3 regions of the Nonomuraea angiospora genome follow, and region 3 is predicted to be linked to each of the others. Evidence: riboswitches for the same ligand, from Rfam matches in the RefSeq annotation. Region 3 holds a riboswitch; each other region holds the start of a gene.
What was found. Region 3 has a riboswitch for cyclic di-AMP ahead of H4W80_RS64165 (C40 family peptidase). Riboswitches for the same ligand answer to the same signal wherever they lie in the genome.

Region 1 (9,779 bases), 6.7 Mb from region 3:
GTACGGCACGCGCGAGCTGCCCGGGTCGGCGGTGAAGTACCCCTGGGATACCCAGCGCTCATAGCTCCGGGTCTCGACGTCGGCCGGGGTGTACTGGGTGGGCAGCTCTGGCGTTGTCACGGTGACCAATTCTAAGGAGGTGGGAAAGCAAAACGCCCCAGGGATCGACTCCGCCGGGGCGCTTGCCGTGGGTTTATGGGATCAGGCTGACTTTTCCCGCGGCGTGCGCTGCTGCTTGGCGGCAAGCTGGTCGCGGGGTACGAGCGTCGGGATGGCGTGTTCGAGCACGGACTCGCGGGTGATGACGACGCGGGCCACGTCTTGGCGCGACGGCACTTCGTACATCACCGACTGGAGCACTTCCTCCAGGATCGCGCGCAGCCCGCGGGCGCCGGTGCCGCGCAGGATGGCCTGGTCGGCGATGGCCTCGAGGGCGCCGTCGGTGAACTCCAGCTCCACCCCGTCGAGCTCGAGCAGCTTGCGGTACTGCTTGACCAGCGCGTTGCGCGGCTCGGTGAGGATCTGGATGAGCGCCTCGCGGTCGAGGTTGTGCACCGAGGTGATGACCGGCAGCCGCCCGACGAACTCGGGGATCATGCCGAACTTCAGCAGGTCCTCGGGCATCACGTCGCCGAAGATGTCGGCCGTGTCGACCTCTTCCTTCGACCGGATGATCGCGTTGAAGCCGATGCCCTTCTTGCCGATGCGCGACTCGATGATCTTCTCCAGACCGGCGAACGCGCCACCACAGATGAACAGCACGTTGGTGGTGTCGATCTGGATGAACTCCTGGTGCGGGTGCTTGCGGCCGCCCTGCGGGGGCACGCTGGCCGTGGTGCCCTCCAGGATCTTCAGCAGCGCCTGCTGCACACCCTCACCGGAGACGTCGCGCGTGATCGACGGGTTTTCGCTCTTACGAGCGATCTTGTCGACCTCGTCGATGTAGATGATGCCGGTCTCGGCCTTCTTGACGTCGTAGTCGGCGGCCTGGATGAGCTTGAGGAGGATGTTCTCGACATCCTCACCGACATATCCCGCCTCGGTCAGCGCGGTGGCGTCGGCGATGGCGAACGGCACGTTGAGCATCTTCGCCAGGGTCTGCGCCAGCAGCGTCTTGCCCGAACCGGTGGGCCCGAGCAGCAGGATGTTGCTCTTGGCCAGCTCGAGGCCGTCGTCTCTGCCCCGGTCTCCCGACTGCACCCGCTTGTAGTGGTTGTAGACCGCCACCGAGAGGGCCTTCTTCGCCTTGTCCTGACCGATGACGTAGGCGTCGAGGAACTCGTAGATCTCCCTCGGCTTGGGCAGGTTGTCCCACTTGAGCTCGGAGGACTCCGAGAGCTCCTCCTCGATGATCTCGTTGCAGAGATCAATGCACTCATCGCAGATGTAGACGCCTGGACCGGCAATGAGCTTCTTGACTTGCTTCTGGCTCTTTCCACAGAAAGAGCACTTCAGCAGGTCTCCCCCGTCGCCGATGCGTGCCACCCCAGATACTCCTTTGCGTGGGACCGCCCTGCTCCTGCGAGAGCAGTGTCTCCGGACATCCTCCGGACTTGGCCGAACCGCTCAGGTTTCGACGTTACCGTCTTCTGGGCCCTCAGTGAGCCCCCTAGCGGCGAGTCGCACCGGAACGTGCCCTATTGGGCAGCGCCCCGGTGCGTCACGTCTCGTCTAGGAAGCCACGGCCTGAGCGCGCTTCTTCCTGGACGGGATGATGTCATCGATCAGACCATACGCCTTTGCCTCGTCCGCGTTGAGAATTTTGTCGCGTTCGATGTCCTTGCGGACTTGGGCGGCGGTCTTCCCGGAGTGCCTTGCCACGATGTCCTCGAGGAGGTTTCGCATGCGAAGGATCTCGCGGGCCTGGATCTCGATGTCACTGCCCTGGCCGCCACCCTCGGTGGACGGCTGGTGGATCAGCACCCGGGCGTTGGGCAGCGCGAAGCGCTTGCCCGGGGTGCCGCCGGCCAGCAGCACGGCCGCGGCCGAGGCTGCCTGGCCCAGGCAGACGGTCTGGATCTCCGGCCGGACGAACTGCATCGTGTCGTAGATCGCCGTCATGGCGGTGAAGGAGCCACCCGGCGAGTTGATGTAGATGCTGATGTCACGGTCGGGGTCGAGCGATTCCAGCGTCAGCAGCTGGGCCATCACGTCGTTGGCCGACGCGTCGTCGATCTGCACTCCGAGGAAGATGATGCGGTCCTCGAAGAGCTTGTTGTACGGGTTCATCTCCTTCACGCCATATGACGTGCGCTCGACGAAGGAGGGGAGAACGTAGCGGCTCTGGATGTTCACTTCTCTGCTCCCCCTTAGGAGACCGGGCCCTGTGAGGGCACCTGCCGCGCGCTGCGGACCACGTGGTCGATGAAGCCGTAGTCCTTGGCTTCCTCGGCCGTGAACCAGCGGTCGCGGTCGGAATCGGCCTCGATCTGCTCCAGCGGCTGGCCCGTGTGGTGGGCGATCCGCTCGGCCAGTGTCTTCTTCACGTAGAGCATCTGCTCGGCCTGGATGGCGATGTCGGCCGCGGTGCCGCCGATGCCTCCGGACGGCTGGTGCATCATGACCCGGGCGTGGGGCAGGCCATATCGCTTGCCCTTGGTGCCCGCGGTGAGCAGGAACTGCCCCATCGAAGCGGCCATGCCCATCACAACCGTGGAAACGTCGTTCGGTACGTATTCCATCATGTCGTAGATGGCCATGCCAGCGCTCACCGAGCCACCCGGTGAGTTGATGTAGAGCGTGATGTCACGATCGGGGTCGTCGGCCGCGAGCAGCAGGAGTTCGGCGCAGATGCGGTTGGCGATCTCATCGTTGACTTCCTGCCCGAGCACGATGATGCGCTCCCGGAGCAGGCGCTGGTAAAGCTGGTCCTCAAGCCGGAAGGACGAGCCGTTCTCACGGCCTCGCGACTCAGGCTGATAGAAGGTCGGCGGGCTGGTCACAGCGTCACCTTCCGATGCGTCGTAATCGATTGGCTTTGCTTGTGACCTTAACGCGCGTCGCGCACAGCTCATGCCCGGTCCCCGTACTGTTCGCTGACGGCGCAGGTTCATCGGGCCCTCCTGCGGCGTGGCTCCCTGAAGTGCCGCGCACGGCCTGCTGGACCCCGGACCGGCACCCTGAGGCCACTCGGAGCCCTTCGGGCGCCCACGAGCCTTCTGAGGGCCTCACACGGCCTGCACGCCTTCTTCCGGAGCGTCCCCGGAAAGGCCGAAGCCCCCGGACCGGACGGTTCGGGGGCTTCGGAAAGAGCTTGAGGGCGGTCAGGCCTCGGACTTCTCCCCGGCGGGCTCGTCCTCGGCGGCGGCCTCTTCCTCCACGACCTCCTGGCCGTTGACCTCGGCGTAGATGGCCTTGAGGTCCACCTCGTTGCCGTCGGTGTCGACGACCTTGGCGGCGTCGCCGAGGACCGACTTGGCCTTGTCGCGCACGATCTCGACCATGGCCAGCGTGAGCTGGTCGTTGTCGGCGAGGTGCTTGGCCAGCTCGTTGGGCTGCACGCCCATCTCCATGGCGCGGCGCACGACGAAGTTGGTCAGCTCCTGCTCGGAGACGCCCAGCTCCTCGGCCTTGACGATCTTGTCGAGCACGAAGCCGACCTTGATCGCACGGGCGGAGTTGGTCTCGAACTCGGCGAAGCGCTCCTCCTCCGTCGTCTGGTAGAGACGGAAGAAGGCGTCGCGGCTCAGACCGCTCTCGGCCACCTGGTGGTTGAGGTTGTGCTTGCGGGCGTCGACCTCGGCCTTGAGCGCGCTGTCGGGCAGCGGGATGTCGATCTGCTCCAGCAGCGTGTCGAGGGCCTTCTCGCGGGCCTGGACGACCTGGTCGATCAGCTTGTTGCGGCGGGCCTGCTCGCGGATGCTGGTCTTGAGCTCGTCGAGCGTGTCGAACTCGCTGGCGAGCTGGGCGAACTCGTCGTCGAGCTCGGGCAGGACCTTCTCCTTGACCGACTTGACGGTGATGATCACGTCGGCCTCGTCGCCGGCGTTCTCGCCGCCGACGAGCTCGGTCTTGAAGCTCTTCTCCTCGCCCGCGGACATGCCCTCGAGCGCGGCGTCGAGGCCCTGGAGCACGGAGCCGGCGCCGACCTCGTAGGAGACCTCGCTGGCCTGCTGCTCCTCGATGTTGGCGCCGTCGATCTCGGCGCGCAGGTCCATGACGACGAAGTCGCCGTTGGCGGCCGCGCGCTCGACGCCGGTCAGCGTCGCGAAACGCTGGCGCAGGGCGTTGAGCTGGGCGTCGACGTCCTCGTCGGAGACCTCGGCGGAGTCGACCGTGACCTCGAGGCCCTGGTAGTCGGGAACCTCGAAGTTGGGCCGGATGTCGACCTCGGCGGTGAACTCGATCTGCTCGCCGTCCTCGATCTTGGTGACCTCGATGTCGGGCTGCGCGACCGGGAACACGTCGACCTCGTCGACGGCCTTGCCGTACAGCTTGGGCACCGCGTCGTTGAGGGTCTCCTCCAGCACTACCGCCCGGCCGAAGCGCTGCTCGATGATGCGGGCCGGAACCTTGCCAGGCCGGAACCCGGGGACGCGCACCTGCTGCGCGACCTTCTTGTACGCCGCATCCATGCTCGGGCGCAGCTCGTCGAACGGCACCTCGACAGTGAGCTTGACCCGGGTCGGGCTGAGCTCCTCGACAGCGGTCTTCACGGAATGGTCTCCTTGATCAAGCTACGAGTGATCGCGGGCGCGTCCATCGGTTACGGCACACGCGCCGCGCCCACATGTGCGGTGTTGGGCATGCTCCGCTACGGCGGGATCCAACGCCGATGGCCAGTCTAGGGCAGATGCGTACCCAACAACGACGTCCGCGCCGTCACAAGTCGCCCGCGATCATCCGTAACCGTCCGTCAGAACTCGTCCGCGATCGTCCGCAACAGCTCGACCGTCTCGTCCGGGGTGGTGCTCACGGCGCAGAGCCGCTCCATCACCTCGGTGTATCGGTCCACGTCCTCACGCTTGTCGAGGTAGAGCGCGCTGGCCAACTGCTCGACGTACACGACGTCGGGCAGATCGGTGTCGGGGAAGCGCAGGACGCTGAACGCCCCGCCTTCCGCGCTGTGCCCGCCGAAACTGAACGGCATGATCTGGATCGTGATCTTGGGCTGGCGCATCAGGTCGATGAGGTGCTCGATCTGGGCCCGCATCACCTCGACGCCGCCGATGGGGCGTCGTAGGGCGGCCTCGTCGATCACGGCCCAGAACACCGGCCCGTCCTGCCTGTCGAACATCCTCTGGCGCTCCAGCCGGAGATCCACTCTTCTGGAGATCTCCTCGGCCCCGATTCCCGCCGATCCGGCGGTCACGACGGCCCTTGCGTACTCCTTGGTCTGCAGCAGTCCTGGCACGAACTGGACTTCGTAGGTCCTGATCCTGGCGGCGGCCTCTTCAAGGCCGACGTACGCCTGGAACCACGTGGGCAGGACATCGTTGAACCGGTGCCACCAACCAGGCTCGTTGGCGGTGGCGACCAGGTCGAGTACGGCGGAGCGGGCCTGCTTGTCGACGACCCCGTAGAGGGTCAGCAGGTCCGCCACGTCCCGTTCTTTGAACCCCACCCGGCCCAGCTCCATGCGGCTGATCTTGGATTCGGAGCCACGGATGAGGTGGCCCGCCTCCTCGCGGGTGACGTTCTTCGCTTCCCTGAGCTTGCGCAGCTGGGAGCCCAGGAGGATGCGCAGCGCCGTCGGTCCGGAACCCGGCTGGTTCTGCGTCACTTTGCCTCCTATCAAGGTCCGCACACACAGTGACACCACATTGCCGGGTATGACAAGGTCTCAACCTCGTGTCCGATTAGCAGAGTTATGCCCCAAAACGCCGCTTGCTACTGCACAATGCAAGTGCACGTGCATTTGGGTCTTGCAGGTGCAGCGATCGTGACCCATGATGGCTTAGTGCATATTGGGCCAAACATGCACTAAGTCGGGCTGAACGGGGAGGTATCGGCAGCATGGTGGAGGATCCTCTGGCCACTGCCGATGCGTTGCAAATCACCCGCGAAGTGGGCTTCGACCATCTGCTCATGGGTGGCAAGCCGTACACGACCTCGTGCCCGTTGCCCTTCCAGGCCGACTCCGTGAAGACGGCCAGGGACGTGACCCGCTCGACCCTGAAGGGCTGGGGCCTGCACGAACTCAGCGACGACGCCGCGCTGGTGGTCTCGGAGCTGGTGACCAACGCGGTGCGGTACGCGATGTACGCGGCGGGCCGGCGCGAGATCGAGCTCTTGCTGATGCGCGTACAGCCGCACGTGCTGCTGGCCGTGGCCGACCCCAGCGACGAGGTGCCGCGCCCCAAGGAGCCGGATTTCATCTCGGAGAACGGGCGCGGCCTCTACATCGTCGAGACCTACAGCCAGTGCTGGGGCTGGGACCCGCTGGCCCGCGGCGGCAAGGCCGTGTGGGCGTTGTTCCGCACCGAGCCCTGATCGGTCCCGTTACTCTCCGGTCACCCCGTCGATGCGCTCGCGCAGCAGGTCCGCGTGACCGTTGTGCCGCGCGTACTCCTCGATCATGTGGATGAGGATCCAGCGATGGGTGCAGTCCTGCCCCCTGTGGTCGCCGACGGCGTCCAGCGGCTTGGCGTCCGAGATGGCGCGGGCGCGCTCGACCTCCTCTTCCCACGTGGCGAAGGCCTCCTTGACGGAGGCGGTGTCCACTTCCTTGAAGTCGGCGTCGTTGTCGCGGTCCTTGTCCCAGAGCTTGGGCAGGTCCTCGCCGTTGAGCACGCGGCGGAACCAGGAGCGTTCGACGTGCGCCATGTGCCGGACCAGGCCGAGCAGGGACAGGGTCGAGGGTGCGGCGGAGCGCAGGCGCAGCTGGTCGTCCGACAGGCCCGCGCACTTGACGGCGAGGGTGCCGCGGTGCCATTCGAGCCAGTTGTTCAGCGTGGTCCGCTCGTCGCCCGTGCGAGGGGGCGGGATCCGGGTGTCAGTCATGAGGTCCGACCTTACCCAGCTCAGTACATCGAGATGTGAACGTGGTCGTAGTGGTTCTCGGTGACGCTGCCGCGGTCCGACATGGCCCGCCAGCCCGAGCCCGTGTTGATGCGCTGCTTCCAGATCACGTACTTGACGCCGAGCTTGCCCTTGTTCTTGAGCGCCCAGTCCGCGATGCGGTCGCCCAGGGCGTTGTTGATGGCCGCGGGCATCGTGCCGCCCGTGCTCATCATGAAGTCGCAGGCCCGCCCCAGGGGGTGCTCGCCGCTGGAGCCCGAGCGGAAGCACCCCACCGTGTACGGCAGCTTGAAGTTCTTGGCCAGCTCCGCCTTCATCAGCCGCGTGCGGGCCGTGATGTTGTCCGAGCCCGAGGGCAGCTCGGGCGCCCAGCTCCCGTCGGACTTGCGGCCCGGGCCGAGCGGCACGAGGTCCTGGAGCTTCTTCTTGATGTCGTCGATGACGTCCTCGGCCTCGGCGCGCTGTGCGGTCACCTCCTTGGCGTCCACGCCGATCTGGGTGGCCAGCGCGGCGGCCTCGTCGGAGGCCCTCTTCTTGTCGTCGCGGGCCCTGGCCACCCCCTGGACCATGGCCTGCTGCTCGGCCGTGAGCTGCTCGAGCAGGGCGGCGGCGCCGCCGTTCTGGGCCATCAGGATGGAGGGCAGCGACGGGTCGTGGCTCTGGTAGCGCATCCTGGCGAGGTCGCCGACCCGCCGCTCGGCGGTGTCCAGCGTCTTCTCCGCGACCGCCAGCCGCTCCTTGGCCGCTTTGGCGGCCTCCTGCGCCCTGGCCAGCTCGACGCGCTTGAGGTTGTACTTCTCGATGAGCTTGTCGATCTTGCTGTTGAGCTGCTTGAGCTGGGCGCGGAGCTCGGCCTCCGACGGCTTGGGAGCCGCCGAGGCCGCGGTCGCCGGCAGGAGCGCGACGGCGGCGGCGGTGACGAGGCCGATGGCAAGAGTCGCGGGGGACGGAGCCGCCACGTGCATGTTCCTCTCCCTCTGCCGGCCGGGTTAGCTGACGGGTTCGGGCTGGGAGCTGCGTGCCCTACCACCGAAGTGGATTCACCCCAGGTGCGGGTGGGTCCCCGGCTCCCGGGCGACTCGCCCGGGATTAGGCGTGCGTCAGCTGTTACGGCTGACACAAAAGGGATATTAGTGGTAGATCACGAGTCACGCGACCCCCATTAGAAATCTAATAGTGATCTACTTGTGATCGAATCATCCGGGCGGCCTCCTCCGGCAGCACGTCGTTCACGAAGGCCCCCATCGCGGACTCCGACCCGGCGAGATACTTGAGCTTGCCCGGCGCCCGCCTGATGCTGAACAGCTCCAGGTGCAGGTAGCCGAGCTCGCGGTCCTGCCGCACGGGCGCCTGGTGCCAGGCCGAGATGTACGGCATCACCACGCCGAACAGGTCGTCGAAGGCCCGCAGCACCGAGGTGTAGAGAGGCGCGAACGCCGAGCGCTCCTCCTCCGTCAGCGCGGCCAGATCGGGCACCTGCCGGTGCGGGTAGATGTGCACCTCGTACGGCCACCGCGCCGCGGCCGGCACGAACGCCGTCCACAGCTCGTTGGCGGCCACCACGCGCGTCCCGGCGGCCCGCTCGGCGGCCAGCACGTCGGCGAACAGGTTGCCCTTCGAGTAACGCCTGGCGGCGGCGAGCTGGAGCCTGGTCCTGGGCGTGACGTACGGGTAGGCGTAGATCTGGCCGTGCGGGTGGGCCAGCGTGATGCCGATCTCCTCGCCCCGGTTCTCGAAGCAGAACACCTGCTCCACGCCCTCGATCCCGGACAGCTCGGCCGTCCGGTCGGCCCACGCCTCCATGACCAGCTCCACCTGGCCGTCGGAGAGCCTGGAGAACGACGACGAATGCTCAGAGGTGAAGCAGACCACCTCGCACCGCCCCACTCCCGGCCGGACCTCACTCAGGCCCCCCACATCTGTATAAGTCCCGAAATTTGTGGAGAAGGAGGGGAATCGGTTCTCGAACACCACCACGTCGTAGTCGTACGCCGGGATCTCCGACGAGCGCGTGTCCGACGACGGGCACAGCGGGCACTCGCTCGCCGAGCCGGTCGGCTGGAACGTGCGCGTCTGCCGGTGCCCCGCCACCGCGATCCACTCCTCGGTCAGCGGGTCGTAACGCAGCTCGGAGGCCACCGGCCGGGGGTCGAGCACCCGCCGGTCGATCGCGCCGCGATCGGCGTCGTCCCGCCGATCGAAGTAGATCAGCTCACGGCCGTCGGCCAGGTGGGTGATGGTGCGCTTCACGAGCCCTCCGCGATGATCAGTTCTCCGGCCCGTTCGGCCAGCTCCATGCGTGCGTCCTCAGGCAGCCCCGCGTCGCTGATGACCACGTCGGCCTCGGTCAGCTCGGCGATGGTGCTGATGCCGACCGTGTTCCACTTCGTGTGGTCGGCGGGGATGACCAGCCGGCCGGCGGCCGTCACCAGCTCCCTGTCGGTCTCCGACTCCAGCAGGTTGGGGGTGGTGAACCCGGCCCGCACGCTCATCCCGTGCACGCCGAGGAACAGCGTGTCCACGTGCAGGCGGCGGATCGCGGCCACGGCCACCGGGCCCACCAGCGCGTCGGACGGCGTGCGCACGCCGCCGGTCAGCACGACCGTGCGGTCGGGACGCGGGTTGCGGTGGAACACCTCGGCGACGGGGATCGAATTGGTGATCACGGTCAGCTCGGGGACGGCGATCAGGTGGCGGGCCAGCGCCCACGTGGTGGTGCCCGCCGAGAGGGCCACGGCCGTGCCCGGCCGGACGAGGCCGGCCGCCCGGCGCGCGATGATTTCCTTCTCCTGCTGCTGGCGGGCCGACTTGGCGGTGAA
Region 2 (9,779 bases), 4.3 Mb from region 3:
GATGAGCGCTGACAATACGTCTGTAAGGGCTTCCATTCGTCCTCGCCTCCACGGCTAGCGGGGTTTCAGGGGCGCATAATGCGGATGGGAGCGCGCCCAGGAGGGGCGTTGCGGCCCTCACGACGCGCCAGGTGACTACCGTTCGCACCCGACCATAGCGGCGCACAGATGCCCTGCGCCTCGCAGGGCACCAACATCCGGCAACCCGGATGCCCCATAGCCTAATGCCAGTCTCTCCAGGCTCCTTACCGGATCAAGGGAAAATTTTTGGAATTGGCGTCCTGCCAGGCACGGGATCGGTCAGCGAAGATCTTTTACCACGCGTGTTCCGGCCAGCCTGTCGTGCGGCCCGCGTTCCAGGGGCTTGTCGATCAGGATGAGCAGCCCCACGCAGAACAGGAGCATTCCGGCGACCAGATTGGCCACGGGAATGCCCATCAGCATGACGGGGCCCGGATAGACCAGGGCCCGTTTGAGCAGCGCTCTGGAGGCCACGTGGGGCGGCGCCAGGCGAATCCCCATGATCGCCTTGCCGAACGTCCTGCCGCGCCGGTAATGGGCCCGCCAGTCGTAGCCCGTATAAGCCAGCCCCACCACCAGCCACGCGAACACACCGGGCAGCCGGCCCTCGAACGCCTCCAGCATCCCGACAGTCCGGAAGACGCCCCACAGCGCGATGAACAGAATGTAATAGAGCAACCCGAAGACGAACGCCTCAATCGCCCGGGCGGCGAGCCGTTCCCACCATTCCGCGGGCGGCGCGTCCGCCCCCGGCGGCGACCCGGCCATAACCCCCACCTCGCGTCATCAGCGGCTCAGGTTCCCCATTTTGGTACGGCCTGTGGACACAAAACAGGGGCCGACGCGAAGCCGGCCCCTGCTTTTACCTGACGCTTGGACTACTTGATCTTCACCACCACGGTGTTGGCCAACTTGTCCGCGAACGTCTGCTGCAGCGGCTTGTCCCAGAGCTGCGAGGCACCGTTGACGCCCACGGCGGCGTAGGCGAGCAGCGAGCCGACGAAGCCCAGGGGGAGGGCGTTGAGGATCCAGCCGCCCCACGTCACGCCGGCGCGCTTGAGCGCCAGGTCGGTCGGCAGGCCGCCCGGGGACATGGCCTGGCCCACGGGGACGACCTTGATGCCCATGACCATCTTGCCGACGGTCTGCCCCTTCGCCTTCAGCAGGAAGAAGTCGTAGAGGACCCACAGGGCGGTCACGACGACCGCCGACAGGATGGCCACGACCACAGGCCCGAACAGGCCGCTGCTGCTGCCGTCCAGCGAGGAGTAGCTGGCCAGGAACAGTATGCCCATGATCAGGCCGATGACTATGTTCACGATGAAGAGGATGACCCCATCGATGAGCCTGGCCACCAGGCGCTGCCACCACTCCGCCAGCGGGGCCGGCGCGCCGGGCGGCTGCACGCCCACGGGTCCGGGCTGGCCGTAGGCCTGGCCGTAGCCGGGCTGGCCGTACTGCTGCGCCTGCCCGTAGCCCTGCTGCCCGTACTGCTGCTGGCCGTACTGCTGGTCGCCGTAGCCCTGCTGGGCGTAGCCGGGCTGGGACTGCTGCTGCTGACCGTAGCCCTGCTGGCCGTACTGCTGCTGGCCGTAGTCGGGCTGCGACTGGGGCTGCTGCCCGTACTGCTGGCCGTAGTCCGGCTGGGACTGCGGCTGCTGGCCGTACTGCTGCTGACCGTAGTCCGGCTGGGACTGCGGCTGCTGGCCGTACTGCTGCTGACCGTAGTCCGGCTGCGACTGGGGCTGCTGGCCGTACTGCTGGCCGTAGCCCTGCTGGCCCGACGGCGGCTGCTGCCCGTAACCCGGCTGGGACTGGGCCTGCTGGCCGTAGCCGGGCTGCGACTGCGGCTGCTGGCCGTACTGCTGGCCATAGCCCTGCTGGCCCGACTGGGGCTGCTGGCCGTACTGCTGCTGCCCGTAGCCCTGCTGACCGTAGTCAGGCTGGGACTGCTGCTGCTGCCCGTAGCCCTGCTGGCCGTAGCCGGGCTGGGACTGGGCCTGCTGGCCATAGCCGGGCTGGGACTGCTGCTGGCCGTACTGCTGGCCGTAGTCCTGCTGGCCCGACTGGGGTTGCTGGCCGTACTGCTGCTGGCCGTATTGGGGTTGCTGACCGTACTGCTGTTGCTGTCCGTACTGGGGTTGCTGGCCATAGCCCTGCTGACCGTACGGGGGCTGCTGCCCATAGGCGTCGTCCGCCCGGTAGCCGATCACAGTCGCGTCCGGGTCGGGCTCGCCGGGGTGGCGGCCCTGGTTCTGCTGCCCGTAGTAGGGAGGCGCAGAGTTGTCGCCGGATTCGTCCTGTGGATACGGCGGCTGTCCGGTGCTCACCGTGTCACCTCGCTTCGAGTGCGCATGTGGCACGTGTCAGGACACATGCCTGTGCTGCCCAACGTATCGACATAGGTATCAACAATCACCTTTCCATCTGGTCAAGGTCCACGTCACCCGATGTCAGGTGGAGCAGCATGCGGGTGTTTCCCAGCGTGTTCGGCTTGACGTGTTCAAGATCCAAAAACTCCGCCACACCCTCGTCGTACGAGGCCAGGAGTTCGGCGTAGACCTCGGGTGAGACCGGCGTGCCCTGAATCGGGCGGAACCCGAGCCGCGCGAAGAAGTCGACCTCAAAAGTAAGACAGAATACACGTCGCAGACCCAAATCCTTAGCCTGCTGGATCAGCGCGGAGACGATCCGGTGGCCGACGCCCATCCCCCGGCACTCGGGATCCACCGCCACCGTGCGGACCTCGGCGAGGTCCTCCCAGAGCACGTGGAGCGCGCCGCAGCCGACGACCTGCCCGCCTCGCTCGGCCACCCAGAACTCCTGTACGTCCTCGTACAGCGTCACCGTGGCCTTCTCCAGAAGCCGCGGCCCCGCCCCGGCATAGGTGTCCACCAGGCGTCTGACCATGCGCACGTCGGGCGTGCGGGCACGCCGGACCACCACCGCGGTCTCGGGCGCTGTCAGCTCGGCCACCTGCTCCATGGTTCTCCAGGGTACAGATCTCATTACGGCTCAGCCCTAACTCCCATGTCTCGGCCCATCTTGTTACATCTCGTGGTCAGATCGGCACCGGACCTCACGGCCGGCTCGCTCCCGCCGAAAGCGCGGACAAATGGGGCATAGGGCCTCTTCTGCACGGGTGCCCACGAGATCACCTTGTGACCCTTCGGTTGTGAAACCTCTACAGACTTGGCAGTTCTGGTTGAGCACGAACCCGGAGTGCATTAGTGTCCAGCGACAATGTTCCCCGCGTGTCGCGCGGGAGACACGCCCAATTCTCGCAAGAGAAGCCGGGGAACCGCCGGTGGCGACCTCCGACGCCGCCACGGGGTGAATCCGAGTCTTTCGGTAGGGCTGCTCCGGCCCGAACCCGTCAGCTAACCCGGTAGGCGTCGACGAGAGGAGCTGGTTGGTGAAGCCCACGCTCAGCGGTGGGGGGAAGTCGGCGGGCAAGCATGCCCGCCCTCCGGAACGGGCTCGGCGGGCGCGCCGCGTCGGTGTGGTGAGTCTCACAGTCGCCGCGCTGCTCTTCGCCATCCCCGTCGGTTCGGCGTCCGCGGATCCCGAGCCCACCCTGAAAGAGCTCGCCGACCAGGCCACGAAGCTGCACACCGACATCGAGACGCTGACCGAGCAGTACAACGGCCAGCGGGAGAAGCTCAAGTCCGCCAAGAAGGCCGCCGAGGTCGCGCAGAAGACGCTGACGACCAGCGAGTCCGATCTGGCCGCCAAGCGCGCGAGGGCCGTCGCGCTGGCCCAGAACGCCTACATCACCGGCGGCATGAAGACCCTCGCCTTCGCCACCTCCGACGACCCCGAGGGCTTCCTCAACCGCGCCGCGACCTCGTACGCGCTGCAGGCCGAGCAGAGCGAGGAGATCAACCAGCTCACCAGGGCGATGGACACGGCCACCCGCGCCAAGGAGAGCGCCACGGCCCGCATCGACGAGGTCCAGAAGCTCGTCACCGACCTCGACACCAAGCGCGACAGGATCACCAAGCTGGTGGCGAAGGTCGAGAGCAGCCTGTTCAGGCGGGCCCTGGGCGAGGCCGGACGGCCCGGCACGCGGGCCGTGCGCGTCAACCTGCCCATCCCGGGCTCGGGCAAGGCCGCGGAGGCCGCGCGGTGGGCGCTCACGCAGCAGCTCAAGCCGTACGTCTGGGGCGCCGAGGGTCCCAGCTCGTACGACTGCTCCGGGCTCGTCATGGCGGCGTTCCAGCGCGTGGGCATCTCGCTGCCGCACTACACCGGCGACCAGTGGACGGCCGGCCGGCACATCTCGCGCGAGGAGCTCCGGCCGGGCGACCTGGTGTTCTTCTACAGCGACCTGCACCACGTGGGCATCTACATCGGCGGCGGCATGATGGTGCACGCCCCGCAGACGGGTGACGTCGTACGGATCGCGTCGATCGCGAGGCGGCCTTTCGCCGGCGCGGTCCGCATCGCCGACTGAGCCCGCACCCCGGCGGTCCGCCGCGGCTAGATCAGCTGGCGGCGGGCTGCCCAGGCCACGGCCTCGATCGCCGTGGCCACGCCGATGCGGTCGCAGATTCCCCGTAATCTTCGGCGTACCGTGCGCCCGCTGATATCCAGCCGCCGCCCAACCCGATCGACCGTGACTCCCTTGGCCAACTCCGCCAGCAGCGCCAAATCAGCATGGCTGAGCTCAACGCCTTCAGTGAGCACATCCATCGGGAGCCCTCCCCCCAACAGCAGAAACTTGGACCTCACAGACGGGCCAAAGCCGCTCCTCGCAGACGGTAAACGCATCCTGGAAAGGTCGTCAAGCATGACAATCGCCGCACTTGACGAGCGCTATTGACATGATCCGCTATATATGACGCACTCGCGATATGTCAGAACGTAGTGTGATCACATTGGGGCTTCCGGAATAGCCCTGACCAGCGCTCCCCTTTTCGATCAGCGCGGTATGGATATTCCCCATGATCGATACATCTATGGCGTGATCTTTCCGCCATGGGGTCAGCCACCAATCGCTCGCTTTGTACGGCGTCACCATGCGATCCGACAACCCAGGTCAGATGGTTGATTAAGGCGAGGTGATCAATTCACCGGGGGGATCGCCACCCCGGGTTCCGGACGCGTGAAGGGCCGCGAGCGTGCCGGGCGACCTCGTTTCCGGGTGTGCGTGAGGGGCGCGTGGCGAGGTGGTCACAGGGGCGGCCGGAGCACCGCGAGCGGGCCCGGGCCCGCCCCTCGGCGACCTTGACGCCATGCTGACAAGCGCGCTCGGATCGGAAACCGGGCGGCCCGGAAGCCGGATTCGCGACGGCGGTGATCGCTCAGGCGCCGGCGGCGTCGTAGCGGTCCCTGGCGGCCTCGACGTCCTCCATGTGCGCCTCGGCCCAGCTCTTGATCGCGGCCACCAACGGCATCAGGCTCTCGCCCAGCGGGGTGAGCGCGTAGTCCACCCGTACCGGCACGGAAGGGGTGAGCGTCCGCGAGACCAGACCGTCGCGCTCCAGGCCGCGCAGGGTCTGCGTGAGCATCTTCTGGCTGACGCCCGCGATGCGCCTGGACAGGTCGCTGTAGCGGCGCGGGCCGTCCGAGAGCGCGGTGAGCAGGAGGGTGACCCATTTGTCGCTGAGGGTGTCGAGCAGCTTCCTGGAGGGGCACTCGGCGAAGTACGCGTCGAAGACCTGCTTGGCCTCGTCGCGCTGCTCCGCCGCCGTCTTCGTGGCCACCCGCACGCCCCTTCCCCGCCTGCTACTTACCAGGAGAGAGTAGAGCGCCCGGGGCGGGCGCTCCAAGACGTGGGTCAGTGGGTGGGCTTGACCAGCGGGAACAGGATGGTCTCGCGGATGTTCTTGCCGGTGAAGGCCATGATCATCCGATCGATCCCCGCTCCCATGCCCCCCGTGGGCGGCATGGCGTACTCGAGGGCCTGCAGGAAGTCCTCGTCCAGCTGCATCGCCTCGAGGTCGCCCCCGGCGGCCAGGAGGGACTGCTCCACCAGGCGGCGGCGCTGCTCGATGGGGTCGATCAGCTCGGAGTAGGCCGTGCCCAGCTCCGTGCCGAAGCCGATCAGGTCCCACTTCTCGGTCAGCAGCGGGTTGTCCCGGTGCTGGCGGGTCAGCGGCGAGGTCTCCAGCGGGTAGTCCATGACGAACGTGGGCTGGACGAGCGTGTGCTCCACCAGGGCCTCGAAGAGCTCCTGCACCAGCTTGCCAGGGCCCCACTTCGGGTCCCAGTGGATCTCGCGCCGATCGGCGATCTTGCGCAGCTCCTCCAGGCCGGTCGCGGTGGTGATCTCCTCGCCCACGGCCTCCGACACCGCGCCGTAAAGAGTGACGCGCGGCCACCGGGCGATCCCGAGGTCCACCTCCACCCCGTCATGGACGACCACCGTGGTGTCCAGGGCGGCCACCACGGCCTTCTGGTACATCCGCTGGGTCAGGTCGGCCATGTCGTTGTAGTCGAGGTAGGTGCCGTAGGCCTCGAGCATCGTGAACTCGGGGTTGTGCGTGGAGTCGGCGCCTTCGTTGCGGAAGTTGCGGTTGATCTCGAAGACCTTCTCGATGCCCCCGACCACGAGCCGCTTGAGGTAGAGCTCGATCGCGATGCGAAGGTAGAGCTCCATGTCGTAGGCGTTGATGTGGGTCTTGAAGGGCCGGGCCGCCGCGCCGCCGTGGATGGGCTGCAGCATGGGCGTCTCGACCTCGAGGTAGCCCTCCTCGTGCCAGAAGTCACGCACCGCGCGCACCGTGGCGCTGCGCAGGCGGGCCATCTTCCGCGACTCGTCGTTGACGATGAGGTCGACGTAGCGCTGGCGGACGCGCGCCTCCGGGTCGGTGAGCCCGACGTGCTTCTCCGGCAGTGGGCGCAGGCACTTGGCGGTGATCTGCCAGCTGTCGGCGAGGATGGACAGCTCGCCGCGCCGCGAGGTGATGACCTCGCCGATCACGCCCACGTGGTCGCCCAGGTCGACGTCGCGCTTCCACGCGGCCAGCGAGTCCTCGCCCACCTTGTCGAGAGAGATCATGACCTGCAGGTCGGCGCCCCCGTCGCGGAGCGTGGCGAAGCAGAGCTTGCCGCCCACGCGGTTGAGCATGACGCGCCCCGCGACCGCGACCGTGTCGCCGGTGGCGGTGTCGGGCTCCAGGCCCTGGTATTTCTCCCGGACCTCGGCGTTGGTGGCCGTACGGGGGAAATTCACCGGGTAAGGATCGACGCCCTCGCTGCGAAGGCGGTCGAGCTTCTCCCTCCGGATGCGCATCTGCTCGGGAAGTTCGTCGCTCACAAGAACAAAGGGTAGGGGATATGGCGACCTGCAAGGGTTCGTCGGCACGCTGAAGGGCCGCTGCAAGAGCCCTCTTCTATCAATGTCTCACGAGCTCAGGGGGGAACCGGTAGGGAGCCGGTCCCAGGGGGAGCTCAAGGAGAGAAGATGTTGAAGAAGATCGCGACCGGCCTCCTCGCCGTCGCCGCCACCAGCGCGCTGGCCCTGTCGCTGCCCGCCGCCGCCAACGCCGCCACGGCCGGCGCCCCGAGCCACGACGACGACTACTCCGACTACTGGGGCCCCGTCTACGCCAAGAACAGCCAGGCCAAGTCGCAGGGCTGGATCGGCGTCAGCTGGGACGAGGACGGCGAGTCGAACGAGGTCACCGTCAAGGGCCGGCTCTACGACCTGGACAACCGCGACGAGGACGAGGGCGGCAAGTGCGCATTCGTGAAGTTCGAGGCCAGCGACTTCGACCACGACTGGTCGCCGGTCTACTCCAAGAAGTACTGCGGCTTCCCCGGCTACAAGAAGTTCACCTTCTCGGAGAACGACGTCTTCAGCGTGCGGGTGAAGGTCTGCCAGATCGGCCAGTACAGCAACTACCCGACGAAGTGCGGTCGCTGGGACTACATCTACACCAACGAGAGCGAGTGACGAGTCGTCCCCGGACGCGCGAGCGGCCTCCCACCCGAGCGGGAGGCCGCTTTTTCCTGCTGGAGCTCAGGCGGTGTTCCGGTGGTAGATCAGGCGCAGGCCGATGAGCGTCAGCCACGGCTCGTGCACGTCGATGGAGCGCGACTCGCCCACCACCAGCGCCGCGTGGCCGCCCGTGGCCACCACCGTCACCTCGTCGGGGTCGTCGGCCAGCTCGGCCGCCATCCGCTCCACGATCCCGTCCACCTGGCCCGCGAAGCCGTAGATGATGCCGGCCTGCAGGGCCTCCACCGTGTTCTTGGCGATCACCGAGCGCGGCCTGACCAGCTCCACCTTGTGCAGCTGGGCCCCGGCGGCGGCCAGCGCGTCGACCGAGATCTCGATGCCGGGAGCGGTCACCGCGCCGACGTACTCGCCCTTGGCCGACACCGCGTCGAACGAGGTCGCGGTGCCGAAGTCGACGATGACGCAGGGGCCGCCGTACTGGTTGATGGCCGCCAGCGCGTTCACGATGCGGTCGCTGCCGACCTCTTTGGGGTTGTCCATGCGTACGGGCACCCCGGTGCGGATGCCCGGCTCCACGATCACCGCCGTCACGTCGCCGTAGTAGCGGCGGCACATCTCACGCATCTCGTTGAGCACACTTGGAACGGTCGAACAGATGGCGATGCCGTCAATGTCCGCACCCTTGAGCAGCGGCGACTGAGCCAGCAGCCCCTGGAGGACGACCGCGATCTCGTCGGCGGTGCGGCGGGCGTCGGTGGCCAGCCGCCAATGCTCGATGACGTCCTCGCCCTCGAACAGTCCGAGCACGGTGTGCGTGTTGCCGACGTCGATCGTGAGCAGCATCAATTACCCCCGCAGATCCAATGCGATGTCCAGAGCCGGCGCAGAGTGCGTCAGCGCTCCCACCGCCAGATAGTCAACGCCAGTTTCGGCCACGCGACGAGCCGATTCCAAGGTCAATCCCCCGCTGGCTTCGAGCGCAATCCTCTTGTTCGCCCGATTTTTCACGACATATACGGCGCGGGCCGTGTCCTCGATCGTGAAGTTGTCCAGCAGGATCTCCTCGGCTCCCTCGTCCAGAACGGCCTCCAGTTGGTCGAGCCGGTCGATCTCCACCTCGATCGGCAGGTCGGGGTAGGCCTCCCTGACCGCCCTGAACGCCTCGGCCACCCCACCGGCCGCCACGACGTGGTTGTCCTTGATCAGCGCGGCATCCGACAGCGACATCCGGTGGTTCACGCCGCCGCCGCAGCGCACCGCGTACTTCTCCAGCGCCCGCAGCCCCGGCAGCGTCTTGCGGCTGTCCCGCACGCGCGCCGCCGTGCCGCTGATCGCCTCCACCCACCTGCCGGTCAGCGTGGCCACCCCGGACAGGTGCGTGAGCAGGTTGAGCGCGGTGCGCTCGGCCGTCAGCAGGGCCCGTACCGGCCCCTCGACCGTCATCAGCACGTCTCCGGCCCGCACCCGCTCGCCGTCCTTGGCCCTTCTCTCGGTACGGGCGGCGCCCAGCCGGACGAACACCGCCTCCGCGACCGCCAGCCCGGCCACCACGCCGTCCTTGCGGGCCACCACGTCGGCCGCCGAACGCTGCTCGGCCGGGATGGTGGCCAGGCTCGTCACGTCGCCGGCCTCCTGCAGGTCCTCGGCCAGCGCCCGGTCGATCAGCGCGTCCACCTCGGCCGGGTCCAGCCCGGCGGCGGTCAGCTCCTGTGCCAGGCGCGACGGCATCGCGTCGCCGTGGGGCGTGTACGTCATGCGGGGGCCCTCCTCGGTCAGGGTCACGTCCAGGTGGCCCAGCCAGTCGTTGTCGTCACGGGTGTCGTAGTCCTCGCGCCAGTGCGAGCCGCGG
Region 3 (9,779 bases):
CTTCCACCGGGTACGGCACGGCATCGCGAACACGTCGGCGGCGGCGTAGTAACCGGGCAGGCTCGCGGCCGGCACGGTGCCGGTGAACCTGATCGACTCCCGCCCCGCCGCCAGGCGTTCCAGCGTCCTGCGGTGGGGGCCGCCGCCGACCAGCAGCAGCACCGCCTCCGGCACCGAGCGCAGCACCCGGGGCCAGGCTCTGATGAGCTGGTCCTGGCCCTTCCTCGGCACCAGCCGCGACACGCACACGACCACCGGCCGGCCGTCCAGGCCCAGCTCGGCCTTGGGCGCGTCGGGGCGGAACTGGCCGACGTCCACGCCGGGCGCCAGCCGTACGAGCTTGCCCGGCGGGACGGCGGCGACCAGGCGGCCGCGCGTGTACTCGCCCAGGTACGTCACCACGTCGGCGTGCCCGCCGATCCTGCGCAGCACGGCGCGGAAACCCGGCGCGCTCGCCCACGACGCCTCGTGGCCGTGGGTGAGCATCACCACGCGCCGCGCGCCCGCCCGGCGCAGGCGGGGGGCGAGCAGCCCGAGCGGCGCCGCCGCCCCGAACACCACGGTCCGCGCGCCGTGCTCGGCCACCAGCCGCGCCGCCCGGCGGGCGACGGCCGGGGTCGGGAGCATGAGCCGCGTCGGATGCCGCACGATCGGGAACGGCTGGCGCTCGTCGAACTCCTCGCAGCCCGGCCAGGCGGGCGCGTAGACGACCACGCCCGGCGTGCGCAGCGCGAGGCCGTGCACGAACGACTGGATGCCGCCCGGCCTGGGCGGGAAGTCGTTCGTGACGACGAGCACCTTGGGCACGGCATCGGCCTTGGGCACGACATCCACCTTGGGCACGGCATCGGCCGCCGGGTGTGTCACCGCACGGGTCACCGCACGAGTCACCGCACTGGGACGCCGTTCAGCTTGGCCCATGCACGGGCCATCGCGATGCGCTCGGGGCTGGAAGGATGGGAGGCATAGAGCACATATTCCACCGCATCCGGCGACAAGTCGGAAATATTGGTGACTGCCAGGCGTTTCTGCATCGCTATGAACGTGGCCGGGTCGTGCGTGAGATCCAGCGCGTGCAGGTCGGCCCTGGCCTCGATGTGGCGGCTGATCAGGTTCTCGGCGGGGCTCATGAGCAGCGAGCCGAACGTCATCAGGCCTATGACCGCGCCGACCGCGCGCGGATCGCCCAGGCCGGTGACGCCGGTGCGGCGGCGTACCAGGCCGAACACCCAGAACAGCAGGATCGCGCCCAGCGCGGCGCCCAGGGCGCCGATGAACGTGCCGTAGAGCACGTCGTCGTTCTTGGCGTGGCCCAGCTCGTGCGCCACGACCAGCTCGACCTCGGCCTTCGGGGCCTTGAGCAGCGTGTCGTAGACGACGATGCGGCGCGTGGCGCCGAACCCGGACACGTAGGCGTTCAGCGCCGTCGTCCGGCGGGAGGCGTCGGCGACCAGCACGTCCTCGACCGGCACGCCGTCCCGCTTGGCCATGTCCAGGAGCTCGGTGCGCAGCTGGCCCTGCTGCATGGTCGTGAAGTCGTTGAACAGCGGCTCGAACACCACCGGGTAGACGAACGACGCCAGCACCGTCAGCGCGAACGCGCCCACGGCGGCCGGGATCCACCACCGCCTGAATTTGCGGGCCAGCGCCACGAGCACCAGCAGCATCAGGCAGAGCATGAACGCGTCGACGCCGATGTTCTTCAGCCGGTCGGAGCCCCAGGACCCCCAGGTCTGGATGGACAGGCCGTAGCTGCGCAGCAGCGTCTCGCCCCAGATGGCGAGCGGCAGCTTGACCAGCTGGGTGAAGAGGGTGATGACCACGACGCCCAGCACCACGCGGACCCACCAGGGGCCTTTGAGCCAGGCCACCAGCTTCACGCCGACCGGGGTGGCGACGAGCAGCCCGGCGATGATCAGCGTGAGGGCCAGCGAGAGGTAGCCGGGCAGGGTGCTGGCCGCGTCGAACGCCTCGGACCTGGCGATCTGCGCGGCGGTGAAGTCGCGGGCCGGGTCGGGCGGTCCGGAGGTCAGGAGGTGCCACGGGGTGCTGAAGGCGGCCACGGCCGCGATCACCAGGCCGAGCAGCACGGCCGCCACCGCCGCCTGCCGCCTCAGCCGGCCCTCGCCGTCGGACTCCGGCGGCCTTGCCCCGTTCACGGACACGTCCTCACCATGCCCCCGCCTTCCGCCGCCGCTCTCCCCCTTCACGAACACACCGCCTCCGGACACCGGACCGGCGCTCTCCCCTTCCACGGACGCACCCGGCGGATCGGCCTCCGGACCCGCCGCCGTGCCTCCATCGGCCACCGTGCCTCCATCGGCCACCGTGCCCCCGGCCGCCACCGCGCCTCCAGCGGCCACCGTGCCCCCGGCCGCCACCGCGCCCCCGGCCGCCACCGCGCCCCCGGCCGCCACCGCGCCTCCGGCCGCCTCCTCATCCTCCTTCGACGCCTCTTGCGACGCGTCGTCCACGTTCCGCCGTTCGCTCATCTGCCTCCCCCTCACGCGAGCTGATCTCGCACGTAGTCACGCCACCGTGCCGTCAGCGTGGCGGCGGAGAGGCCGAGCGCGGCGAGTGCCCGGTCTACGCCGCCCTCGCGGGCGTCACGGTAGAGCCTCACCAGCGTCCTCTCACCGAACCGGTCAGCGAGGAAGCGACACGCCAGCCAAGCCTCCTGGTACGCCCGCGCGAGCCGGACGGGGTCCCGCCCGTCAGCCGCGAAAGCCGCAGGTCCGGGCAATTCCCCCGGCAGCCTCCCGGCCCGCACCTCGGCGGCGAGCTCGGCGGCCGCGGTCCTCACGGGGAGCCCGGAGTCGCGATAGCCGACGTAGTCGGCGAACCCCTCATAGAGCCACGGGGGCAGGCGGTCGGTGCCGGCCACGACGTGGGTGAGCTCGTGAGTGAGTACGACGTCCTTGCCGATGGAGTTCAGCTTGGCGAAGAACTCGGGGACGATGATCACACGCCCGCGATCGGCCACCGCCGCCAGCCCGTCCACCCGCCCCACCTCGGCCAGCCCGGCCGCCTCGGACGCGGACGGGGGAACGACTACGAGCGGTCGTACCGACCTTCCGAGCACCGCCGACACCCGCTGCCCCGCCCGATCAGCCCTGCGCGCGATGTCGCCGAGCTCACCGGATGCGGTGTGCCGGCCGACGACTACGGACCGCGCCCCGCGGACCACGACCTCGCCGTCACCCCACAGGCCGCGGATCTCGGCGGGGAGGACGGGGGAATCGGGGGTGGGGGCGCTGGCGGGGGCGACGGCGAGGAGCAGGACGGAGACGATCGCGGCCCGCCGACTCACCTGCCCTGACACGATGCCCGATCGTAGCCGCCGACAGCCCATGACCGGCCACTCCGCGCCTGCTCGCCACGTTAACCGTCAGCTGCCCAGCCGCGCCGTGGGGGCGAGCCGTGTGCCGTGGCACCGCGATCCGTGGGCCGTCAGCCGCCGCATAGTGGGGCCGAGGGTACGAGGGGCGAGTCGCGCGCCGTGGGGCCGTGATCCGTTGGCCGTGGGCGGTGGGGCCGTGATCCGTGGGTGTCAGCGCCGCGTCGTGGGGCTCAGGGTTATGGGTCGTGGGGTCGTGGGGCCGAGGGGCCGAGGGGCGCGTCGTGGGGCCGTGATCGGTTGGCCGTCAGCCGCCGGGGTGGGGCCGAGAGTCGCGAGGCCGAGCGGACGTGAGGCGAGGGGCCGTGAGCTGAGGGCCCTGGAGAGCCGTGGGGTGGGCGGTGTGGGCTTGGGGACAGGGTGGCTGGGTTTGAGGGGCGCCGTTGCGGTGGGCGGTGGGTGCGGGTCAGCGGGCGTCTCCCTGGAGGCCCTGCGCCACGTACGGCGGGTGGCGCCGCCCGTGCTCCGCCGTAAAAACTGAAAGCGGGTGCCGCCCGTGCTCCGCCGTAAGAGAACTGAAAAGCGGAGAGCCCCGCCCGGACAATGATCCGGGCGGGGCTTCTTCACATGCCGGGACGGACAGCGCCGACGAACGACGCCCGCCGCCATCCACCCAGCTTGTCGATGCGTACCCGTTCGCCTGTCCGAGGCGAGTGGACCATCTTGCCCTTGCCGACGTACATGCCCACGTGGCCGAGCCCCCTGAAGAACATCAGGTCGCCGGGCTGGAGGTGCTTCCACGAGACCTTGTTCCTGATGCGGGCGAACTGGCTGGCCGCCACGCGCGGGAGCTTCACCCCGGCCTTCTTCCAGGCGTACTGGACGAGGCCGGAGCAGTCGAACGAACCAGGGCCTGTGGCTCCGTACCGGTACGGGTCACCGACCTGCTTCTTGGCCACGGCGACGGCCTTGCCGGCCTTCGCCTTCTGGCGGGCGACCTTGGCCGCCCTCAGCGCCGCGGCCGAGGTCGTCTTCGAGGTGACGGCGGTCGCGGCCGCCTTGGTCGTCGAAGCAGACGTCGAAGCCGACTCGGTCGTGGCCGCCTGAGCCGTTGGGGCATGGAGGATCGCACCTCCGGCCGTCACGGTCATCGTGAGCGCTACGCCACTCAGGGCAATGCGGGACAGACGGGGGTTATGCAGGGAGGTAGACAGGATTTCTCCTTGTGTCTTCCACGAATGCCTACCGGGTTAGCTGACGGATTCGGGCCTGGAAGTAGCCCTACGGCGCGACGCGCGCGCCGATTCACCCCCTGATCCCTGGGAACTGGGATCGTTTGGGTCCCCGGCTCCGTGCCTCCTGGCTGCACGGATTCGGCGGGCCAACCGTCCGATCAATGTGTTGATATGGGGACATTTGGGCGGTTGACCAGCGGATCTTTATCTGTCTCACACCGGGAGAGCCCGATGCGGGTTCGCGGAGGACATGGCTTGTTCACCGCGACGTCGCCAGAAGCTACGCCGAAGGGTCAAGGATCGGCAAAGCGGAACACCGCTTGTAAAGATCAGATAGTGGAGTCAGTAAGGAGGGAAATCCCTGCTGGAGTGCCAGGTTCCGTTACCTAAATGTGACTCTGCTCACACTTGTTTTCGCGCCCGTTTGTCAGGCCTCAAATGTCGCGTTTGTCACACTTGTTGCGGCTTTTGCGAGGCGCGTCGTATGCGTGGATCGTTCCCATGGCGTCCCGTTCGGCCGCCGGGATCAACGATTCCGCGTCGTAGCTAGGGGCGGATGGCGCCCACGAGGCGCCCGCCGTACGCCGAGAGTTTGACGACCTTGACCACGTCGCCCGTCTGCGGCGCGTGAACGATTTTCCCGTCGCCGGCGTAGATACTGACGTGACCCAAGCTCGAGCTGAAGATGAGGTCCCCCGGCTGGAGGGCGCTCAGTGAGACCTTGCGGCTCGCGCCCCAGGCCCACTGCTGCCAGGTCGTGCGCGGCAGCGACACGCCCGCGGCGCGCCAGGCCGCCTGGGTCAGGCCGGAGCAGTCCCAGCCGCCCGGACCCGTCCCGCCGAACACGTACGGCTTGCCCACCTGGGCGAAGGCGAAGCGCAGGACGGCGGCGGCGTTGCCCGAGGCCGGGCCCGTGTACTGGATGCCGACGCTGTTCGGGTTGCCGGGGTTGTAGGCGCCCAGCTTCTTCAGGAGCTTCTTCTGCTCGGAGATCAGCTTCATGATCTCCGAACGCTCCTTCTCGACCCCGTCCCGTTCCCGGTCGGCGGCCTCCAGCGCCTCTTCCGCCTTGTCGCGCTCGGCCTTCAGGCCACGGTTCTCCCGGTCGAACGCGGCCAGCTTCTCCGCCCGCTCCTTCGACATCTGCTCGGTCAGCGCCAGGCCCATCAGGAAGTCGTCGGGACGGTCCGCGCTCATCATGCCGGGCAGGGAGGTCAGGTCGGTGCCGAGCTTGTAGCTGTCGACGGCCATGCCGACCACCTGGGCGCGCAGGTCCGCGACCGTCGCCAGCTTGGTCTTGTAGCGGTCGTTCAGCTTGGTGTAGGCGCCCTTGGCTGCCTTGTACCGCTCGGTGGCCGTGTTGAAGCGGTCGACGACCTTGTCGGCCTTGTCGTTGAGCTTGTCGAGCTTGGCCTTGGCCTGTCCGAGGGTGGGCCTGGGATCAGCGACGGCGGCTCCCACAGGGGACAGGACCAGCCCGAACGCGAGACCCGCGGCCACCGGCACCCTGCCAAACCTCACTGTGTCGCCTCCCAGGGATTATATCTGGGGCGAAATAGTACAGAAGTGGCGGGTGGGGTCACAGCTTATCCGCTCAATTCGTGATACGACGCCGATCCCTGCCACAGCACGGCAAATCCGCCCGTAAGGGTGGACGTAATCTAGGCCCGGCCCAGCCTGCGCAGCAGCAAGCCAGACGGAACGGGTCTGGCTCCCATCCGCCTGACGGACTCGGCCACCTCGCGGTCCGACGACACCACGGCCATGGCCCGGCCGGGCGGCTCGGCGCGTACGAGCTGGCGGATCAGATCGTCGGCGATCTCCCCCGGCTGGCTGAACAGCACCCGCACCCCGCGCGGCGCCACGACCTGCACCGGGGAGTTGAGCTCGGCCCCGTCGAACACGACGGTCACCTCGACCCTGGTCTGCGCCACCAGCCCGCCGAGCCCGGTCATGAGCCGGGTGCGCTGGTCGGCGAGGGTGAGCGTGCCGTAGCCGGTCTTGGTCACGTTGTAGCCGTCGATGATCAGGTGGACCTGCGGCAGGGCCAGGAGCTGGTCGAGGAGCTGCGGGTCGTCGTCGGCCAGCGCCCGCGCGGGCACCCCCCGGACGCCGGGCCGCTCGCCGGTGACCGCGGCGACCGAGTCGGCGGGCCGGCTTATCGTCGTGGGCAGGGCGAGCTCCCTGCGCAGCCCGGCCGAGGCGTCCTGCAGCGCGTCGAGCAGCACCCGGATGCGGGCGTCCTCGATGCTCCTGCCCTCGCGGGCGGCCCGGCGCGAGGCCTCCAGCTGCTTCTCCACGTCGGCCAGCCGCTCGCGCAGCCGCCGCAGCTCGGACTCGCCCGCGGTGCCCGCGGCCGAGGCGGCCGACCTGGCCTCCTCCGCCGCGTGCTCCATCTCCTCGGCCCGCCGCACCGCGGCCTTGGCCCGCTCGCGGGCGTCGTGGAGCTTGCGCCGCAGATCAGAGTTTTCGGCCCGGGCCGCCCTGATCTGCTCGCGCAGCCGGTCGGCCTCCTCCTTGGCGGCGGTCTTCTGCGCGGCGAGCTGCTCGCGGAGCCGGGTGACGGCCTCCTCGCGCTCCGACCCCTCGGCCGCCACCGCCGACTGCACCAGGTCCGTACGGGCGACCTCGATCACCTCCGCCCAGCCGGGCGGACGGGTGAGGTAGGCTGCCGCGGCCACGAGCACGGGGTCGGCGGCCGGCGGGACGTTTCCCTCGGCCAGGGAGGCCACCAGTTCGGGCCAGCCGGCCTCCACCGACTCGGCGACCAGCTCGCGGAACTTCTTGTCGTTCTCGAGCTGCGCCGCGATGGGCGCGCTGCCGAGTTTGGCGCGTTTTCGGGGGTCGAACTTGGCGATCCCGCGAAGGGGCGGCGGTATGGAGGCAGCGGGCATCGTACCGAGGACCTGGGACGCCAGGTCGACGACATTGAGCCGCACCTGCTCAGGAAGCGGGCGAGACAGGCCTTCACCCGCTGAACTCATCCCACTTGTCCCTTCGTGACATGCCCTTTCAGACAAGGGTACGGCTGCCGCGTACCTGACCGTAACGGCCACCTCTCTCTAGACAAGCGCTTGGTTGGGGATATACGACTGAGCCGGGACGGGTGTTCACCCAGGAGGCCGACCATGGCAGAAGAGATCCGCACCTCCACCCGTGACCTGGTGGAACTGCGCGGCAGCCTGACCCGCTGGCTGCGCGGAAGGGTCGGCGGGCATGCCTCGGTGTCCGAAGTGTCCAGGCCCGCCGAGAACGGCATGTCCAGCGAGACCCTCTTCTTCACCGCCTCCTGGGGCGGGAGCCGAACGCGCTGTGTAGCCAGGCTCGCACCTGCGGTAGAAGCCGTTCCCGTGTTCCCCTCGTACGACCTGGGGGCACAGTTCGGGATCATGCGCCTGGCCAGGGAAAAAGCTGGGATCCCAGCGCCCAGGGCCCTCTGGTTCGAGCCGGACCCGGAACATCTGGGCACGCCGTTCCTCGTCATGGAGCGGGAGGACGGCGACGTGCCGCCGGACGTGATGCCGTACACGTTCGGAAGCTGGCTGCTCGACGCGGCGCCCGCGGACCGGCGCAGGCTGCAGGACGCCGCGGTGGCGGTCCTGGCGGCGCTGCACCGGGCGGAGTTCACGCCCGAGGAGCTGGCCCCGTTCGGGGCCGCCGGGTTGCGCGCGCACGTCGAGGCCCAGCGCGATTACTACGAGTGGGCCCACGGCGAGCGGCCGATCCCGGTGCTGGAGCGGGCCTTCCGGTGGCTCGAGTCGCACTGGCCGAAGGAGCCCGGGCCCGACGTGCTGTGCTGGGGCGACGCCAGGATCGGGAACATGATGTTCAGGGACTTCACCCCGGTCGCGGTGCTCGACTGGGAGATGGCCTCGGTGGGACCGCCCGAGCTGGACCTGTCCTGGATGATCTTCCTCCACCGCTTCTTCCAGGACATCACGGTCTCCGCAGGCTTTCCCGGCATGCCCGACTTCATGCGCAGCGAAGACGTTTGCAGGAAATATCGGGAAATCACGGGGTACGAGCCTCGCGACCTGGACTTCTACGAGATGTACGCGGCCCTCCGGCACGGCATCGTCATGGCCAGGGTGTGGCAGCGCCGGATCCACTTCGGCGAGCAGCCCCGGCCCGACGACCCCGACGACCTGGTGCTGCACCGGGCCACGATCGAGGAGCTCCTGGCCCGCTGACTACGTGCCGGCGTCGTAGACCAGCAGCGCGACCTGGACCCGGTTGTTGAGGTCGAGCTTGGACAGGATGCGCGAGACGTGCGCCTTGACCGTGGGCACGCTCATGTAGAGCTCCCGCGCGATCTCGGCGTTGGACCTGCCCTGCCCCACGGCCAGCGCCACCTCCCGCTCCCGCTCGCTGAGCCGGCCGAGCAGCTTCCTCGCCCGCCCGGTACGGTCGCCCGCCGCGCCGTCGGACACGTGCGTGATGAGCTGCCGCGTCACCGCGGGCGACAGGATCGGCTCGCCCGCGGCCACCTTCCTGATGGCCTGCACCAGGTCGCCCGGCGCGATGTCCTTCAGCAGGAACCCCGCCGCCCCCGCCCGCAGCGCCCGCAGCACCTGCGCGTCGGCGTGGAACGTGGTCAGCACCACCACCTCGGGCGGCGCGGACGTGCGGCGCAGCGCCTCGGTGGCGGTGAGCCCGTCGACGCCGGGCATGCGGATGTCCATCAGCACCACGTCGGGCCGGTGCTCGGCCACCAGCGGCGGCACCTCGGACCCGTCGCCGGCCTCGGCCACGATCGCGATGTCGTCGGCGCCGCCGAGGATCATCGACAGCCCCGCCCGCACCATCGCGTCGTCGTCGACGATCAGCAGCCTGATCATGCGTCCTCCCGAGTCGTCTCCACCGGCCAGGGTAGCCACGCGCGCACCACGAACTCGCCGTCCGGCGTCGCGCCGTGCTCCAGCCGCCCGCCCGCCAGCTCGGCGCGTTCGGTCAGCCCGATGAGCCCGGCCCCGGCGCCCGGGATGTGCGGGACGTGGCGCACCCCGACGGGGTTGCGCACCTCCGCGGACAGCCCCTCGCCGCGCGTGCCCGAGACGGCGACCGCCACGGGCGCCCCGCCACCGTGCTTGCGCGCGTTGGTGAGCGCCTCCTGGACGATGCGGTAGACGTTGCGGCCGAGCCCTTCCGGCGCGTCACCGCCGGCCCGCAGGTCGAGCCGGACGTCCATGCCCGCGTGCCGGCACTCC

Region 1: linked by a shared signal. The riboswitch ahead of H4W80_RS22555 (coiled-coil domain-containing protein) and the one ahead of H4W80_RS64165 (C40 family peptidase) in region 3 are both predicted to bind cyclic di-AMP.
Region 2: linked by a shared signal. The riboswitch ahead of H4W80_RS63905 (C40 family peptidase) and the one ahead of H4W80_RS64165 (C40 family peptidase) in region 3 are both predicted to bind cyclic di-AMP.

What each region holds. Positions count from the first base shown of each region.
Region 1 covers NZ_JADBEK010000001.1:4,992,650-5,002,428, forward strand. Annotated here, with positions in the region: gene H4W80_RS22515 (valine--tRNA ligase) at 1-129, opposite strand, end outside; gene clpX (ATP-dependent Clp protease ATP-binding subunit ClpX) at 202-1,485, opposite strand; gene H4W80_RS22525 (ATP-dependent Clp protease proteolytic subunit) at 1,672-2,295, opposite strand; gene H4W80_RS22530 (ClpP family protease) at 2,310-2,942, opposite strand; gene tig (trigger factor) at 3,264-4,655, opposite strand; gene H4W80_RS22540 (helix-turn-helix domain-containing protein) at 4,856-5,722, opposite strand; gene H4W80_RS22545 (ATP-binding protein) at 5,956-6,432, shown strand; gene H4W80_RS22550 (DinB family protein) at 6,442-6,942, opposite strand; gene H4W80_RS22555 (coiled-coil domain-containing protein) at 6,963-7,925, opposite strand; cyclic di-AMP (ydaO/yuaA leader) riboswitch at 7,925-8,066, opposite strand; gene galT (galactose-1-phosphate uridylyltransferase) at 8,131-9,210, opposite strand; gene H4W80_RS22565 (DeoR/GlpR family DNA-binding transcription regulator) at 9,207-9,779, opposite strand, start outside.
Region 2 covers NZ_JADBEK010000001.1:7,479,066-7,488,844, forward strand. Annotated here, with positions in the region: gene H4W80_RS33985 (RDD family protein) at 301-789, opposite strand; gene H4W80_RS63900 (RDD family protein) at 900-2,351, opposite strand; gene H4W80_RS33995 (amino-acid N-acetyltransferase) at 2,437-3,006, opposite strand; cyclic di-AMP (ydaO/yuaA leader) riboswitch at 3,283-3,431, shown strand; gene H4W80_RS63905 (C40 family peptidase) at 3,527-4,477, shown strand; gene H4W80_RS34005 (LuxR C-terminal-related transcriptional regulator) at 4,504-4,716, opposite strand; gene H4W80_RS34010 (winged helix-turn-helix transcriptional regulator) at 5,328-5,729, opposite strand; gene lysX (bifunctional lysylphosphatidylglycerol synthetase/lysine--tRNA ligase LysX) at 5,804-7,285, opposite strand; gene H4W80_RS34020 (hypothetical protein) at 7,433-7,924, shown strand; gene H4W80_RS34025 (type III pantothenate kinase) at 7,991-8,773, opposite strand; gene H4W80_RS34030 (L-aspartate oxidase) at 8,777-9,779, opposite strand, start outside.
Region 3 covers NZ_JADBEK010000001.1:11,729,902-11,739,680, reverse strand. Annotated here, with positions in the region: gene H4W80_RS53845 (glycosyltransferase family 4 protein) at 1-807, opposite strand, end outside; gene H4W80_RS53840 (M48 family metallopeptidase) at 888-2,492, opposite strand; gene H4W80_RS53835 (hypothetical protein) at 2,504-3,322, opposite strand; gene H4W80_RS64165 (C40 family peptidase) at 3,961-4,488, opposite strand; cyclic di-AMP (ydaO/yuaA leader) riboswitch at 4,562-4,726, opposite strand; gene H4W80_RS53825 (C40 family peptidase) at 5,119-6,093, opposite strand; gene H4W80_RS53820 (NYN domain-containing protein) at 6,234-7,556, opposite strand; gene H4W80_RS53815 (phosphotransferase family protein) at 7,701-8,762, shown strand; gene H4W80_RS53810 (response regulator) at 8,763-9,410, opposite strand; gene H4W80_RS53805 (sensor histidine kinase) at 9,407-9,779, opposite strand, start outside.